2 regions of the Streptomyces sp. NPDC001617 genome follow, and region 2 is predicted to be linked to the other one. Evidence: riboswitches for the same ligand, from Rfam matches in the RefSeq annotation. Region 2 holds a riboswitch; the other holds the start of a gene.
The links. A riboswitch is a leader RNA that binds a small molecule or an ion and turns the genes downstream of it on or off. The one in region 2 is predicted to bind S-adenosylmethionine.
Positions count from the first base shown of each region.

Region 1: linked by a shared signal. The riboswitch ahead of ACWC09_RS41730 (aminotransferase class V-fold PLP-dependent enzyme) and the one ahead of thrC (threonine synthase) in region 2 are both predicted to bind S-adenosylmethionine.

Region 1 covers NZ_JBSFHA010000085.1:5,496-13,575, reverse strand. Annotated here, with positions in the region: gene ACWC09_RS41735 (protein kinase domain-containing protein) at 1-1,205, opposite strand, end outside; gene ACWC09_RS41730 (aminotransferase class V-fold PLP-dependent enzyme) at 1,273-2,634, opposite strand; SAM riboswitch class IV at 2,755-2,871, opposite strand; gene trpD (anthranilate phosphoribosyltransferase) at 2,946-4,010, opposite strand; gene qcrB (cytochrome bc1 complex cytochrome b subunit) at 4,159-5,793, opposite strand; gene qcrA (cytochrome bc1 complex Rieske iron-sulfur subunit) at 5,790-6,845, opposite strand; gene qcrC (cytochrome bc1 complex diheme cytochrome c subunit) at 6,842-7,651, opposite strand; gene ctaE (aa3-type cytochrome oxidase subunit III) at 7,732-8,080, opposite strand, start outside.
Region 2 covers NZ_JBSFHA010000031.1:49,652-57,731, forward strand. Annotated here, with positions in the region: gene ACWC09_RS23705 (ROK family protein) at 1-505, opposite strand, end outside; gene ACWC09_RS23710 (ABC transporter substrate-binding protein) at 608-1,873, shown strand; gene ACWC09_RS23715 (DUF3263 domain-containing protein) at 1,908-2,141, shown strand; gene otsB (trehalose-phosphatase) at 2,151-2,996, shown strand; gene ACWC09_RS23725 (alpha,alpha-trehalose-phosphate synthase (UDP-forming)) at 2,984-4,462, opposite strand; gene ACWC09_RS23730 (glucosyl-3-phosphoglycerate synthase) at 4,549-5,520, opposite strand; SAM riboswitch class I at 5,649-5,806, shown strand; gene thrC (threonine synthase) at 5,825-7,123, shown strand; gene ACWC09_RS23740 (MoaD/ThiS family protein) at 7,120-7,395, shown strand; gene ACWC09_RS23745 (cold-shock protein) at 7,848-8,054, shown strand.

The DNA of each region.
Region 1 (8,080 bases), on a different contig from region 2:
GGCAGCGAGGCGGACGGCGACCGGGACGTGGACACGGAGGTCGCGGACGGATCGCCGGCCGTCCCCGGCCTGCCCCCGCCGCCCTGGTCCCGCAGCCACAGCCAGCCACCGGTTCCGGCTCCCGCGGCGACCACGGCCCCTCCCACCAGCACCCTCAACAGGCCGCGGCGGGAGGGTCGTTCGCCGTCGGCGACGGTGCTGTCGGTCACGTCCGCCACGGTCGCGTCGGCCGCGGTCACCCCGGTCATGGTCATCGGAGCGACGTACTCGACCCTGCTCTCCCGCTCGCCGGAGTCCCGTTCCGGAAGCCAGCGCTCAATCTCCTCGGCGGGTTCGGCCAGGGGCGACGCGGCCTTCGTGTACCAGCCGGGGCGCAGGCCCTCGCGCAGGGTGTCGGCGGTGTGCCCGGCGGTCCCGGTCAGCCGGGCCGGCGTCGGCCGGTCTGCGGGGTCGTCACGCAGACAGGACTCCACCAGCCCGCGCAGGCTCTCCGGCACTCCCGACAGGTCGAAGTCGCGGGTCAGGATGCGGAGCAGGATCACCGAGTCCTGGCCCTCGCCGAAGGGTTCGCGGCCCGCGGCGGCGTAGGCGAGGACCGCGCCGAGGGAGAAGACGTCGCTGGGCGGGCCGACCTCGGCGCCGTTGCGGATCTGCTCGGGCGAGACATAGCCGACCGAGCCGACGACCGCCCCGGTGTTGGTCAGCGCGGTCGCCTCCAGGGCCCGTACGATCCCGAAGTCGATGACCCGTGGGCCGTCCGGCGCCAGCAGGATGTTGGAGGGCTTCAGGTCCCGGTGGACCATGCCCTTGGCGTGGATCGCGGCGAGCGCCTCACCGAGGGCGCCGGCGAGCAGCCGTACCGCCGGCTCGGGCAGCGCGCCGTGGTCGAGGACGGCGTCCCGCAGGTTCGGCCCGTCCACGAACTCCGTCGCCATCCACGGCCGTTCGGCCTCGGTGTCGGCGTCGACGACCCGGGCGGTGTAGGTGCCCGCCCCGCCGATGCTCTGCGCGGCCCGCACCTCCTGCCGGAACCGGGCCCGGAAGGTGCGGTCCTCCGCGTGCTCGGCCCGCACCACCTTCACGGCCAGCCGCGGGCCGCCCCGCGCCTCGGCCAGGTACACCTCGCCCATGCCACCCGCGCCGAGCCTGCCCAGCACCTCGTACGGCCCGATCCGTCGCGGATCGTTCGCGCGCAGCGCCTCCACCCGTGCTCCCCCTGTCCAGCGTCCGGCTGCCGAGGGGGAGCGTATACGTCAGAAGGCGTACGGCGGGTCAGACCGCCGGGACGCAGCGGCCGTCCTCGGTCCGGTACCGCCACTTCGCGCCATCCGTCACCAGTTCCCCGACGGCGTTCACGAACCGCTCCACGTGCTCGTCGGGGGTGCCGGCGCCGAAGCTCACGCGGATGGCGTTGAGGGACTTCTCGCCGGGCGCCGCCTCGGGGGCACCGCACTCGCCCTGGGTCTGCGGGTCGGAGCCCAGCAGGGTCCTGACCAGCGGGTGGGCGCAGAAGAGGCCGTCGCGGACGCCGATGCCGTACTCGGCGGAGAGGGCGGCGGCGAAGTGGGAGCTGTTCCAGCCCTCGACGACGAAGGAGATCACGCCGACGCGGGGGGCGTCGTCGCCGAAGAGGGAGAGGATCCGGACCTCCGGGACCTCGGCCAGGCCCGCCCGCACCTTCTCGATCAGGTGCTGCTCGCGGGCGACGAGCGTGTCGAAGCCCGCCTCCGTCAGCGCCTTGCAGGCCGAGGCGATGGAGTAGGCGCCGATCACGTTCGGGGAGCCGGCCTCGTGCCGCGCCGCGCTCTCGTGCCACTCCACGTCCACTCCCCCGTCCTCGCGCCGGGTGACCTTGCGGCTGGCGCCGCCGCCCGCGAGGTACGGGTCGGCCGCCCGCAGCCAGTCGGCCCGTCCGGCCAGGACGCCGGAGCCGAAGGGGGCGTACAGCTTGTGGCCGGAGAAGGCGACCCAGTCGACGTCCAGGTCACGGACGGACACGGGGTGGTGCGGGGCCAGCTGGGCTGCGTCCAGGACGATCCGGGCGCCGTGCGCGTGGGCGGCGGCGGCCAGCTCACGGACCGGCCACAGCTCGCCGGTGACGTTCGAGGCGCCGGTGACGCAGACCAGGGCCGGCCCGTGGGGGTCACGGTCGGCGAGGGCGCGCTCCAGCGTCTGGACGGCCTGCCGCGGGGTGCGCGGGGCGTTGAGGTAGGTGACCCGCGCGTCCTTCCAGGGCAGCAGCGAGGCGTGGTGCTCGGTCTCGAAGACGAAGACCTGGCAGTCGGCGGGGAGCGCGGCGGCGAGGAGGTTGAGCGAGTCGGTGGTCGACCGGGTGAAGATCAGCTGGTCGTCTGCACGGCAGTCGAGGAACTCGGTGACCGTCCGGCGGGCGTTCTCGAACAGGTCGGTGGAGAGCTGGGAGAGGTAGCCGGCACCGCGGTGGACACTTCCGTAGTACGGCGCGTACGCGGCCACGTCGTCCCAGACGCGCTGCAGGGCGGGGGCGCTGGCCGCGTAGTCGAGGGCCGCGTAGGTGACTTCGCCGCCCGTGACGAGCGGGACGGTGACATCTCGGCCCAGAACGGGCAGCGGGGCGCAAATGGTCTGGGGGGCGGCAGCGGTGAAGACAGACATGGGGAACTCCCGTGAGAAGAAAGGTGAGATGGGTGTGCGGAGGCGGGGCTCGGCGCCCTATCGCATTCGCTTGCTCACGGAAGACTCCCTCGAACGACCAGGACCCCTGGTTTCGAGAGGGGCCCGCGCTTGCCGTAGACCTCACTGCCTACGGCCTGGTCTTCACCCGGGGCACCCCGCCACGGACGGAGGGTTGCCGGACAGTCGGCCGGGGCCTCATGACTGTCACTCATGACCTGATACAGGAACGTACGTGAAGTGATCGCGGTCCCGCAACTCGTGTCCGCATCACGGGACCGCACCCCATGGGGTCACGCGTTGCTGGCCGCCACCCAGCGCTCCAGCGCCCGCTTGGCCGAGCCGGAGTCGATCGACTCCTCCGCCTTGGCCATGCCGGCACGGAGCTGCTCGGCAAGTGTCCCGGGGCCCGGGTCGAGGGCCACCAGAGCCGCCGCCGCGTTCAGGAGCACGGCGTCCCGGACCGGGCCACGCTCACCGTCCAGCAGCCGCCGGGCGACCTCCGCGTTGTACGACGGGTCGGCACCCCGCAGGGCCTCGACCGGGACCAGCTCGATACCCACGTCCCTCGGGTCGAAGCTCTCCTCGGTGACCTTGCCGTCGCGGACGATCCAGACCCGGGACGTGGAAGTGGTCGTCAGCTCGTCGAAGCCGTCGTCGCCGCGGAAGACGAGGGAGGAGTTGCCGCGCTCGGCGAGGACGCCGGCGATGAGGGGCGCCAGCCGCGGGTCGGCGACGCCCACCGCCTGGGCCTTGACCTTCGCCGGGTTGGTCAGCGGGCCGAGGGCGTTGAAGGTCGTCCGGATGCCCAACTGGCCGCGTGCGGCGGCCACATGACGCAGCGCCGGGTGGAACTTGATGGCGAAGCAGAAGGTGATGCCGGCCTCTTCGGCGACCTCGGCCACCCGCTTCGGCGTCAGTGCCAGGTTGACGCCCAGCTTCTCCAGGACGTCCGAGGCGCCGGACGCCGAGGACGCGGCCCGGTTACCGTGCTTGACGACCTTCGCGCCCGTGCCGGCGATGACGATCGCCGACATCGTGGAGATGTTCACCGTCTTCGCGCCGTCGCCGCCCGTACCGACGATGTCGACGGTGCGGCCCGGCACCTCGATGACGTTCGCGTGCTCGTACATCGTCCGGACGAGGCCGGTGATCTCCTCGACCGTCTCGCCCTTGGCCCGCAGGGCCACCGCGAAGCCGGCGATCTGCGCGTCGGTCGCCTCGCCGCGCATGATCAGGTCCATCGCCCAGGCGGTGTCGTCGGCGGTGAGGTCGTGGCCGTCCAGCAGGCCGTTCAGCAGCTTGGGCCAGGAACGGCCCGCCGCGGTGTCGCCTCCAGCGGGGGTCACAGCGCTCATACGGCCGCTCCTGGGTGTCGTAGAAGAGAGTGCGCATCCGTTGTGCGCATCCCCACCCTATCCAGCTCAGAGCATGGAGAAGGGCCCCGTCCGAACACCGGACGGGGCCCTTCTGCCGCGCCGTGGCGAGCGCAGCGATCAGCAGCGATCAGTGGTGGCCGTGGCCGCTCGTGATCTCCTTGTACTCCTCGACGGTCGGCTTCGGGATCTGGGACTCCTCGCCGTAGTACGCCTCGCTGAGCTTGGCGCGCAGCTTCTGGGAGCCCTTGACCTTGCGCTCGACGCCGTTCTCGTCGACCGTCGGGCCGATCTCGGCCGGCTTGTACTGCTCGTGCGCCGTGAGGGTGTGCAGGGCCTCCTGGCTGAGCGGCTCGTGGACCTCGATGAACTCACCGTGCGGCAGGCGCTTGATGATGCCCGACTCGCGGCCGTGCAGCACCTTGTCCCTGTCCCGGCGCTGCAGGCCGAGGCAGATCCGCTTGGTGGCGACGAACACGAGCACCGGCACGAGGAAGAACGCGATCCGGACGAACCAGGTGATCGAGTTGATCGACAGGTGGAAGTGGGTGGCCCACAGGTCGTTGCCGCCACCGATCATCATCACGAAGTACCAGGAGATCCACGCGGCACCGAAGGCGGTACGCGTCGGCGCGTTGCGCGGACGGTCCAGGATGTGGTGCTCGCGCTTGTCGCCGGTGACCCAGGACTCGATGAACGGGTAGACCGCGATCGCGACCAGGACCAGCGGGAAGACCACGAGCGGGATGAACACACCCAGGACGAGCGTGTGACCCCAGACGTTGATCTCCCAGCCGGGCATCGACCGGATCAGGCCCTCGGAGAAGCCCATGTACCAGTCGGGCTGGGCGCCGGTCGACACCTGGTCCGGACGGTACGGGCCCATGGCCCAGATCGGGTTGATCGAGGCGATCGCCGCGATGGCCGCGATGACACCGAAGACCAGGAAGAAGAAGCCGCCGGCCTTCGCCATGTACACGGGCAGCAGGGGCATGCCGACGACGTTGTTGTTCGTCTTTCCGGGACCCGCGAACTGCGTGTGCTTGTGGTAGAAGACCAGGATCAGGTGGCCGACCACCAGGCCGAGCATGATGCCCGGCAGCAGCAGGATGTGGATCGAGTAGAAGCGGGCCACGAAGTCGCCGCCCGGGAACTCGCCGCCGAAGAGGAACATCGACAGGTAGGTGCCGACGATCGGCACGGACAGGACCGCGCCCTCCATGAAGCGGACACCGGTGCCGGAGAGCAGGTCGTCCGGGAGCGAGTAGCCGGTGAAGCCGGTGAACATGCCCAGGACGAACAGCAGGAAACCGAACAGCCAGTTGATCTCACGCGGCTTGCGGAACGCGCCGGTGAAGAACACGCGCATCATGTGCACGAACATGCCGGCGAGGAAGATCAGCGCCGCCCAGTGGTGGATCTGCCGGATCAGCAGACCACCGCGCACGTCGAAGGAGATGTGCAGGGTGGAGTTGAACGCCTCCGACATCATCTGGCCCTGCAGCGGGATGTAGCTGCCGTGGTACTCCACCTCGTTCATCGACGGGTGGAAGAACAGCGTCAGATACACACCCGTGAGGATGATGATGATGAAGCTGTAGAGGCAGACCTCGCCCAACATGAACGACCAGTGGTCGGGGAAGATCTTGCGCATGTTGCTCTTGGCCAGGGAGTAGATCCCCAGCCGCCCGTCGGCCCAGTCGGCGACGCGCTCGCCGGCCGGCGCTTTGCCGCGCCGTGCCTCGGTTTCGGTGTTGGTGCTCATCCGCGCTCCCAGAATGCAGGACCGACGGGCTCTTCGAAGTCGCCGAGCGCCTCGAGGTAGCCCTCGTCGTTCACGCTGATCCGCAGCTGCGGCAGAGCGTGACCGGCGGGGCCGAAGATCACCCGGGCACCGTCGGAGAGGTCGAAGGTGGACTGGTGGCAGGGGCAGAGCACGTGGTGCGTCTGCTGCTCGTACAGGGAGATCGGACAACCGACGTGGGTGCAGATCTTCGAGTAGGCCACGATGCCCTGGTAGGACCACTCGAGTTCCTGCTTGTCCTTGATGTTGTCCGGCTGGATCCGGACGATCATCAGGGCCGCCTTGGCGATCTCGGTCTGGAAGTCCTCGTCGTGCTCCTCCAGGCCCTCGGGCTTGGCGAAGGTGAGCGAGCCGACCGCGATGTCCGCGGGACGCAGCGGCAGGTTCGTGTTCATGTTGACGAGCAGCTTGCCCTTGGACCACAGCGTGTGGCGGAGCTTGGTCCCCGGCAGCGGGCCGAGGTCGCGCAGCAGCATGACGCCGGAGAGCGGGAACAGGGCCAGCGCGCCGAACATCGTGTTGCGGATCAGCTTGCGACGGCCGAGCGCGGACTCCTTGGCGCCCTGCGCGAAGTCGGCCATGACCTTGGCCTTGACCTCGGGGGACGCCTCGATCGGGTGCCGCTCGTCGGCGATCTCCACGTCGGACATCAGGGTGCGGGCCCAGTGGACCGCGCCCGCGCCGATCGCGAACAGGGCCAGACCGAGGGTCAGGCCGAGCGCGAAGTTCAGCGCGTTGATGTGCCCGATCGGGAAGACGAAGATCGCCTTGTCGTGCGGGATCGCCACGTACGAGGCGATGAAGCCGACCGTGGCCAGCATCGACACCGTGAACAGCATGGCCACCGTGCGTTCGGACCGCCGGGCGGCCGCCTCGTCGATGTCCTGGACCCGGTGCTCGTGCGGCGGCAGGCCGGGGTCGGCGAACGGGTCCTTCTCGTCCGCGACGCCTACCGCGCCGTGCGCGTCCTGCTCTGCGGGCAGGTTCTCTTCTGGAATGTCTTGGCTACTCATGACTTCTTGGCCTTTGCGGTCCGAGCGGCGACCCAGACGGCGACCGCGATCAGCGCGCCGAGTCCGAAGATCCAGGCGAACAGGCCCTCGGAGACCGGGCCGAGTCCGCCCAGCTCAAGGCCGCCGGGGCTCTCGGTGTCGTCACCGTTGACCGCGTTCAGGTACGCGATGATGTCCTTCTTGTTCTGCTCCGACAGCGTGGTGTCGGGGAACGACGGCATGTTCTGCGGGCCGGTCTGCATGGCCTCGTAGATGTGCTTCGGGTCGACGCCCTCGAGGCTCGGCGCGAACTTGCCGTGCGTGAGCGCACCACCCTTGCCAGTGAAATTGTGGCACTGCGCGCAGTTGGTACGGAACAGCTCGCCACCCTTGGCGATGTCGGCGCCGTCGGGGCCGTACTGCGCCTTCGTCGGGATGGACGGGCCCGCGCCGAGGGAGGAGATGTATGCGGCGAGCTGGTCGATCTCGGCCTGCGTGTAGATGACCTTCTTGCGCGGGATCTGCGCGCCCGGCTGCTGGGCCGGCATACGGCCGGTGCCGACCTGGAAGTCGACGGCCGCGGCGCCCACGCCGACGAGGCTCGGGCCGTCGGTGGTTCCCTGACCGCCGGTTCCGTGGCAGCTGGCGCAGCCGACGGAGTAGAGCTTCTTGCCCTCGTCGATGGCGAGAGACTGGGCAGTGTCATCGGCCTGCGCCTTGCTCGCGGGTGCGAACGCGGCGTACAGCCCCCCTGTGCATGCCAGCGCGAGGAGTAGGACGACGAGCGCCGCCATGGGATGGCGTCGTCGTGCGGAGAGCTTTTTCACGGATTACCCCGGTGTCAGGATCTTCTGCGTCGATGCTTGTGGGTTGTGCGCCGCGCGGGCGCACGCGGGACCAGGCCCGGCTACTTGATCAGGTAGATCGTGGCGAAGAGGCCGATCCACACGACATCGACGAAGTGCCAGTAGTAGGACACGACGATGGCCGCGGTCGCCTGTTCGTGGGTGAACCTCTTCGCCGCGTAGGTGCGGCCGAGGACGAACAGGAAGGCGATGAGGCCGCCCGTCACGTGCATGCCGTGGAACCCGGTGGTCAGGTAGAACACCGAGCCGTACGGGTCCGAGGAGAGCGAGAGCCCGTCCTTCTTCACCAGCTCCGTGTACTCGTAGATCTGACCGCCGATGAAGATCGCACCCATCACGAACGTGATGATGAACCAGCCCCGGAGCTTCTTCACGTCCCCGCGCTCGGCG
Region 2 (8,080 bases):
GTACGACGATGTGGCCGATCTCGCCCGCGAAGCCGTGCGCGCCCGACTCCACCCGGCCCGCGATACCGATCGCGCCCGCGATACCGGTGCCGAGGGGGACGAAGAGGAAGCGGTCGGCTCCCTTGCCCGCGCCGATGCGGCCCTCGGCCAGACCTCCGGTGCGGACGTCGTGGCCGAGGGCGACCGGGACGCCGAGGCGGTCGCCGAGCAGGTCGCGCAGGGGTACGTCGCGCCAGCCGAGGTTGGCCGAGTAGGCGGCGACGCCGTGCTGCTCGTCGACGATGCCGGGGACGGCGACGCCGGCCGCGGACGCGGGCTCGCCGAGGTGCTCGGCGCCGTAGGCGCGCAGCTCGGCGGCGAAGTCGAGGATGCCCTCGACCACCGCGTCCGGCCCGCGCTCGCGGCCGGTAGCGCGTCGGGCGCGGTGGAGCAGCTCGCCGCTCGCGCCGACGAGGGCGGCCTTCATCCCGGTGCCGCCCACATCAAGGGCGATGACATGTCTCACGGGTGTAGTGTGGCCCGCCGACCCGTGAGAGGTCTAGTCCACTCACGTGGTGTAGACCTTATGGAGTCCACATATTGAACGGCGAGACAGTTGGGGCGAGTAGTGCAGCGGCGTAGGACGGGAATGGTCGCGGTGGTCTCCGCACTGGGGATGACGGCGGTCCTGGGAGGCTGCGGCCTCACGGGCGGCTCGGGGGACGTGACGCTCAGGCTGGTCGCGGCGGACTACGGCGACTCGGCGTCCGACGGCTCCCAGAAGTACTGGGACAAGCTGGTCGAGGAGTACGAGAGCAAGCACTCCGGCGTGAAGATCGACGTCAGCGTGTACTCGTGGAACGACGTCGACCGCAAGGTCAAGGAGATGGTCGCCGCGGGTGACGCGCCCGACCTGGCGCAGATCGGGGCGTACGCCGACTACGCCGACAAGGGCCTGCTCTACTCGGCCGACGACCTGCTCTCCATCAGCACCCAGGCCGACTTCGCCTCGCAGCTGGCCACCGCGGGAGAGGTGAAGGGCGTGCAGTACGGGATGCCGTTCGCGGCCTCGACGCGGCTGCTCTTCTACAACAAGACCCTCTTCAAGGAGGCCGGGCTCACCGCGCCGAAAACGTGGAAGCAGCTCGCCGCCGACGCGGAGGTGCTCAAGGGGCGGGGCGTGAAGTACCCGTACGCGCTGCCGCTCGGGTCGGAGGAGGCGCAGGCCGAGACGATGCAGTGGATGCTGAGTGGCGGGGGCGGCTACACGGACACCGTCGGCACGTACGGCATCGACTCCACGGAGAACGTCGCCACCTTCGACTGGCTGAAGAACGACCTGGTCGACAAGGGCCTCACCGGTCCGGTCGCGCCGGGCAGGCTCAACCGCGCGGACGCGTTCGCCGCCTTCGCGGGCGGCGACGTCGGCATGCTGAACGGCCACCCCTCGCTGATGAAGATCGCCGCCAGGAAGGGCGTGAAGTTCGGCATGGTGCCGATGCCGGGCGTCGACGGGCAGAGCAAGACCGCGCTGGGCGTCGCCGACTGGATGATGGCCTTCAAGAAGAACGGCCACGCCAAGCAGACGGGCGACTTCCTCGACTTCGTCTACGACAAGAAGAACGTCCTCGCCTTCTCGCACGAGTACGACCTGCTGCCGGTCACCAACTCGGCCTCCGAGGCCATGAGTTCGGACGCGGAGGACGCCGACCTCAAGCCGTTCCTGGACGAGTTGCCGGAGTCGGAGATGTATCCCGTGGACAAGATGTCCTGGGCGGCCGTGAGCGCCGAGGTGAAGAAGCGGATAGGACAGGCGGTCGCTTCGGGCGGAAACCCGGCGGCCACGCTGGCCCAGCTGCAGGCCGCGGCCTCGTCGGCGGAGAACGCGGACTAGTTCGTTGTCAGTGGTCGGGGTTACGGTCGGTTGCATGAGTCAGGAGCAGCTGGGGGAGCGCGAGCGGGCCGTACTCGCTCTCGAGCGCCGTGGTTTCTCCGGTCCCGGCGTGAAGGAGCGGGCGATACGGGAGGAGCTGGGGCTGCCTCCGGTCCGCTACTACCAGCTGCTGAACGCCCTCCTGGACGACGAGAGGGCCCTCGCTCATGATCCGGTGACGGTGAACAGGCTGAGAAGAGTGAGGGAGCAGCGGCGGGGAGACCGTTAAGGTCGCGGTATGGGTAGCCCTACGGATCCTCTGCCGGTGCCGTCCACCCAGGCTGGGCGTGACGGACTCGCCGCCATCCTCGCGAACCCCGCGAAGTCGGTGCTCGCCTTCGACTTCGACGGGACCCTCGCCCCGATCGTGCCGGACCCCGAGCAGGCCCGGGCGCACCCGGACGCCGTGCCGGCGCTGGCGGGGCTCGCGCCGAAGGTGGCGTCCGTGGCGGTCGTCACCGGTCGCCCGGCCGGGGTCGCTGTCCGGCACGGGGGCTTCGCCGGGGTCGCCGGGCTGGAGCACCTGGTCGTCCTGGGCCACTACGGCGCCGAGCGCTGGGACGCGGTCAGCGGTGAGGTCAACGCCCCCGCCCCGCACCCGGGTGTCGCCGCCGTCCGCGCCGAGCTGCCCGGATTCCTCGACCGGATCGGGGCCTGGCAGGGCACCTGGATCGAGGAGAAGGGGCGCGCGGTCGCCGTCCACACCCGCCGGGCCACCGACCCCCAGGCCGCCTTCGAGGCCCTCCGCGAACCCCTCACCGACCTCGCCACCCGGCATGGGCTGATCGTCGAGCCCGGCCGTATGGTCCTGGAGCTCCGGCCACCGGGGATGGACAAGGGCGTGGCCCTGCTGGAGTACGTCCGCGAGATCGACGCGACGGCCGTCCTCTACGCCGGCGACGACCTGGGAGATCTTCCGGCCTTCGCCGCGGTGGACAAGCTCCGCTCCGACGGCACCCCGGGCCTGCTGGTGTGCAGCGGCAGCGACGAGGTGACGGAGCTGCGGGAGCGGGCCGACCTGGTGGTGGACGGGCCGACGGGGCTGGTGCAGCTGCTGCGGGGGCTGACCGCTCAGCTGGGCTGATCGGTCACGTCGCGCAGGGCCTGCAACTGGTCCAGGAACCACTGCGCCGGCGGCAACGCGGTCGCGGCGGCCGCGAGCCGCTTCGTGCGCTCCGCCCGCTCCTCCACCGGCATGCCCAACGCCTCGTGCAGGGCCCGCGCCGTCCCGATCACGTCGTACGGGTTCACCACGATCGCGTCCTTGCCCAGCTCCTGGAACGCCCCCGCCTCCCGCGACAGCACCAGCACGCACCCCTCGTCGGAGACGACCGGCATCTCCTTCGCGACCAGGTTCATGCCGTCCCGGATCGGGTTGACCAGCGCCACGTCGGCCAGCCGGTACGCCGCCAGCGAGCGCGCGAAGTCGTCCTTGACGTGCAGTACGACCGGGGTCCAAGCCGGCGTCCCGTACTGGGAGTTGATCTCGCCCGCCAGACGCTGCACCGCCGCCGTGTAGTCCCGGTAGACGGCGAGGTCCTGGCGGGAGGGGTAGGCGAAGGCCACGTGCACGACCCGCTCGCGCCACTCCGGGTGGTCGTCGAGGAGCTGCCGGTACGCCAGCAGCCCCCGCACGATGTTCTTCGACAGCTCGGTGCGGTCCACCCGGACGATCGCCTTGCGGCCCGCGCCGATCTCCTCGCGCAGGGCCGCCATCCGCTCCTCGACGTCCGCCTCGTGCGAGCGGGCGTGCAGGAACTCGGCGTCGGCGCCGAGGCCGTGGACGCCGATGAACGTCTCGCGGGTGCGCCGCCTGCCGTCGAGCAGGTGCTCGATCGTCCGGGGGGCGCCCGACGGCCACGTGACCTCCCAGCGACAGGGGTCGAGCCCCTGCACACAGTTCTGGAACGCGGTAGCCCACCGCCAGGTCAGGAACGCCACCCGGTCCGCCCCGAGCATGCCCTCCATCAGCCGCACCTGGATGTCGTCCGGCAGCATCCGGAAGTAGTCGGGCGGCGCCCACGGCGTGTGCGAGAAGTGCCCGATCCGCAGGTCAGGCCGCAGCTCCCGCAGCATCCCGGGGACGAGGCACAGGTGGTAGTCCTGGACCAGGACCGCCGCGCCGTCGCCCGCCTCCTCCGCCAGCGCCTCCGCAAAGGCCCGGTTGTAGGTCTCGTACGACTCCCACTGCCGGCGGAACTCCGCGTCGAAGACCGGCTCCAGCGGCGTCTGGTACAGCATGTGGTGGACGAACCAGAGGACCGAGTTCGCGATGCCGTTGTACGCGTCCGCGTGCACGTCGGCCGGGATGGCGAGCATCCGCACGCCCTCCTCGCCGACCCCGCGCCGCACGGCCTCGCGGTCGCCGTCGCTCAGGGCCGAGCACACCCACAGGGCGCCCGCCTCCGGCCCGATCGCGGACAGACCGGAGACCAGCCCGCCGCCGCCGCGCTTGGCGGTCAGCGAGCCGTCCTGCTGGAGGGCGTACGAGACCGGGCCGCGGTTGGACGCGACCAGCACCTGATGGGCAGCACCGTGCGTGGAAGCCATACGCCTCAACTTAGCCCGGCCCGGAAACGCTCAAACGTTTGGTTGCGCTCTGCGGGTGCACCGTATACAGCACGTGACGCGCACCGTCAGGCGACCTTCCGCGAGGCGTACTCCGCGATCTCCGCCATCGGCGGCCGCTCCTCCGTGTCCACGGAGTAGGTACGCGGCTCGAAACCGTCATCGCCCCGTTCGAACTGGGTGAGCGAGGGACGGATGAGATGCCCGCGCGCCAGCCGCAGCTGCGCCGTGCGGTAGATCGCCGCCGACATCCGGCCCAGCGCCTGCCCGTCCTGGTGCCGGTGCTTGCGCACACCGACATCGACCTGGGCGAGCGCGTCGAGGCCGACGAGATGCAGCGCGTCGACGAGCATGCCCAGCTCGACGCCGTACCCCACCGGGAAGGGGAGCTGTTCCAGCAGGCTGCGGCGGGCCGCGTACTCGCCGCCGAGCGGCTGCACGAAACCGGCCAGCTGCGGCCAGTGCATGTTGAGGAGCGGGCGGGCCATCAGCTCGGTGACCCGGCCGCCCTGGCCGCGCGTCTTGCCGGAGGCGAGCGAGTCCAACTCAGTGCCCAGGGGACGGTCGTACATGCCCTTGACCAGATCGATCCCGGGGTCGGTGAGCAGCGGACCGACGATCCCGGAGACGAAGTCGGAGGAGAACTCCTTCAGGTCCGCGTCGATGAAGCAGACGATGTCCCCGGTCGTGACGAGCATGGAGCGCCACAGGACCTCGCCCTTGCCGGGGACCGCCGGGAGGCGGGGCAGGATGTCGTCGCGGTGGACGACCCGCGCGCCGGCCGCCGCGGCGACCTCGGACGTGCGGTCGGTGGACCCGGAGTCGACGACGACGATCTCGTCGACGAGCGGGACCTGCTGCATCAGGTCATGGCGGATGACGGCGACGATGTCGCCGACCGTCTCCTCCTCGTTGAGTGCGGGCAGGACGACGGAGACCGACTGACCGGTGCGTTGCTTCGCGGCCAGGATCTGGTGGAGCGGGCGATCGGTGACAGACCAGGAGCGGGTGCTCAGCCAGCGCTCGACTTCTTCCAGCACGTAGGCGGCTCCTCACTTTTGTCTCGCGGTTCGGACGACTATCTCAACTGTCCTGGCCTTCGGTTACAGTCTTGAACAACGACGATGACCATCGCATGTCCGAGGTCGTCGGAGGGACAACCGAATACCGCTCATCCAGAGGGGCAGAGGGATACGGCCCGATGAAGCCCCGGCAACCCTCCAGCCGGCTCTCGTAGATCAGTGTTGATCATTTCCGCGAGGCTCCCCGGCTAGGGAAGGTGCCAAATCCGTCTCACGGCGAGATGCGTCGTGAGGAAGATGAGGAGAAAGGGCCTCGCCTCACATGGCTGCGCAGACTGTTGCAAGCACCACGGACTCCACGACGACGGTCGACCTCGGTCCCGCCGCGGCGCTCTCCTGCCGCGAGTGCGGTCACCGGGTACCGCTCGGTCCGGTCTTCGCCTGCGAGGAGTGTTTCGGCCCGCTCGAGATCGCGTACGACTTCTCGGCCTACGACACCGAGGAGCTCCGCAAGCGGATCGAAGCGGGACCCGCGAACATCTGGCGCTACGCGCCGCTCCTGCCCGTCCCGGCGGACGTGGCGGACAAGCCCAACATCAACCCCGGATGGACCAAGCTCGTCAAGGCCGACAACCTCGCGCGCGAGCTGGGTGTCGACGCCGGCAAGCTCTTCGTGAAGGACGACTCCGGCAACCCGACGCACTCCTTCAAGGACCGCGTCGTCGCCCAGGCCATCGAGGCCGCCCGCGCCTTCGGCTTCACCACCCTCTCCTGCTCCTCCACCGGCAACCTCGCCGGTGCCGTGGGCGCCGCCGCCGCCCGCGCCGGCTTCCGCTCCTGCGTGTTCATCCCGCACGACCTGGAGCAGGGCAAGGTCGTCATGGCCGCGGTCTACGGCGGCGAGCTCGTCGGTATCGAGGGCAACTACGACGACGTGAACCGCTTCTGCTCCGAGCTGATCGGCGACCCGGCCGGCGAGGGCTGGGGCTTCGTCAACGTCAACCTGCGGCCGTACTACGCGGAGGGCTCCAAGACCCTGGCGTACGAGATCTGCGAGCAGCTCGGCTGGCGGCTCCCCGACCAGCTGGTCGTGCCGATCGCCTCCGGTTCGCAGCTCACGAAGATCGACAAGGGGCTGCAGGAGCTGATCAAGCTCGGGCTCGTCGAGGACAAGCCGTACAAGATCTTCGGCGCGCAGGCGGAGGGCTGCTCGCCGGTGTCGGTCGCGTACAAGGCCGGACACGACGTGGTCCGCCCGCAGAAGCCGAACACCATCGCCAAGTCGCTGGCGATCGGCAACCCGGCGGACGGCCCTTACGTCCTGGACATCGCGCGCCGTACGGGCGGCGCGGTGGAGGACGTCAACGACGAGCAGGTCGTCGACGCGATCAAGCTGCTGGCCCGGACCGAGGGCATCTTCGCCGAGACGGCGGGTGGCGTGACGGTGGGTGTCACGAAGAAGCTGATCGAGAACGGTCTCCTCGACCCGACCCTGACCACGGTCGTGCTGAACACCGGCGACGGCCTCAAGACCCTGGACGCGGTGGCCTCGGACACCGGCCTGACCGCGACCATCCGTCCGAACCTCGACTCCTTCCGAGAGGCTGGCCTCGCATCATGAGCGTCTCCGTCCGCATCCCCACCATCCTGCGCACCTACACCGGCGGCCAGGCCGAGGTGACCGCCGAGGGCGGGACCCTCGCCGAGGTCATCGCCGACCTGGAGAAGAACCACACCGGGATCGCCGCGCGCGTTCTCGACGACCAGGGCAAGCTGCGTCGGTTCGTCAACGTGTACGTCAACGACGACGATGTGCGGTTCGAGCAGGGGCTGGAGACGGCCACCCCGGACGGTGCGGGCGTGTCGATCATCCCGGCCGTCGCCGGAGGCTGACCGCGCATACCGGCCGCCCCGATTATTACCGTCGGTAACGCCGGTCACCAAGAGTTCATCGAATTGCCCCCTCCGTGAGAGAACCGGAGGGGGCAATTCTGTATGGTTGAGCACGGTACAGTTGGGGAAGCAGCTGCTTTTCGTATGCCGGACGCATATGGGTACCGGCTCCGGATGCGATGAGAAGTAGCCAAAGTGTGCACGTCTTTTGTGGCTTATGCGCCTTTTATGCGGTCCGACTTGCCCTGAATTCGGGCGAATTCTTACTACATTCCGGACCCCTTCCGTCCAGAATTCTCGTCCGATTGACCTGTTGCAGACGGCAGTTGGGCAGATACATTCAGCCGCGGTCGACGCGTTCCGGCGCACGCCCCCAAACCGTGGGGGGTGAGGTCTGACCCGGATCCGCGAAGTGCGGGTCTGTGCAAGGGCCAGTAATAGGGGAGTTAGGCATGGCTCAGGGCACCGTCAAGTGGTTCAACGCGGAGAAGGGGTACGGCTTCATCGCGGTCGACGGTGGTGCGGATGTTTTCGTCCACTACAGCGCCATCCAGATGGACGGGTACCGCACCCTGGAAGAGGGCCAGCGGGTCGATTTCGAGATCTCGCAGGGTCAGAAGGGGCCGCAGGCGGACATGGTTCGCCTGGCGACCGGCTGAAGCACGCGCCGGAGTAACAGCAGCGT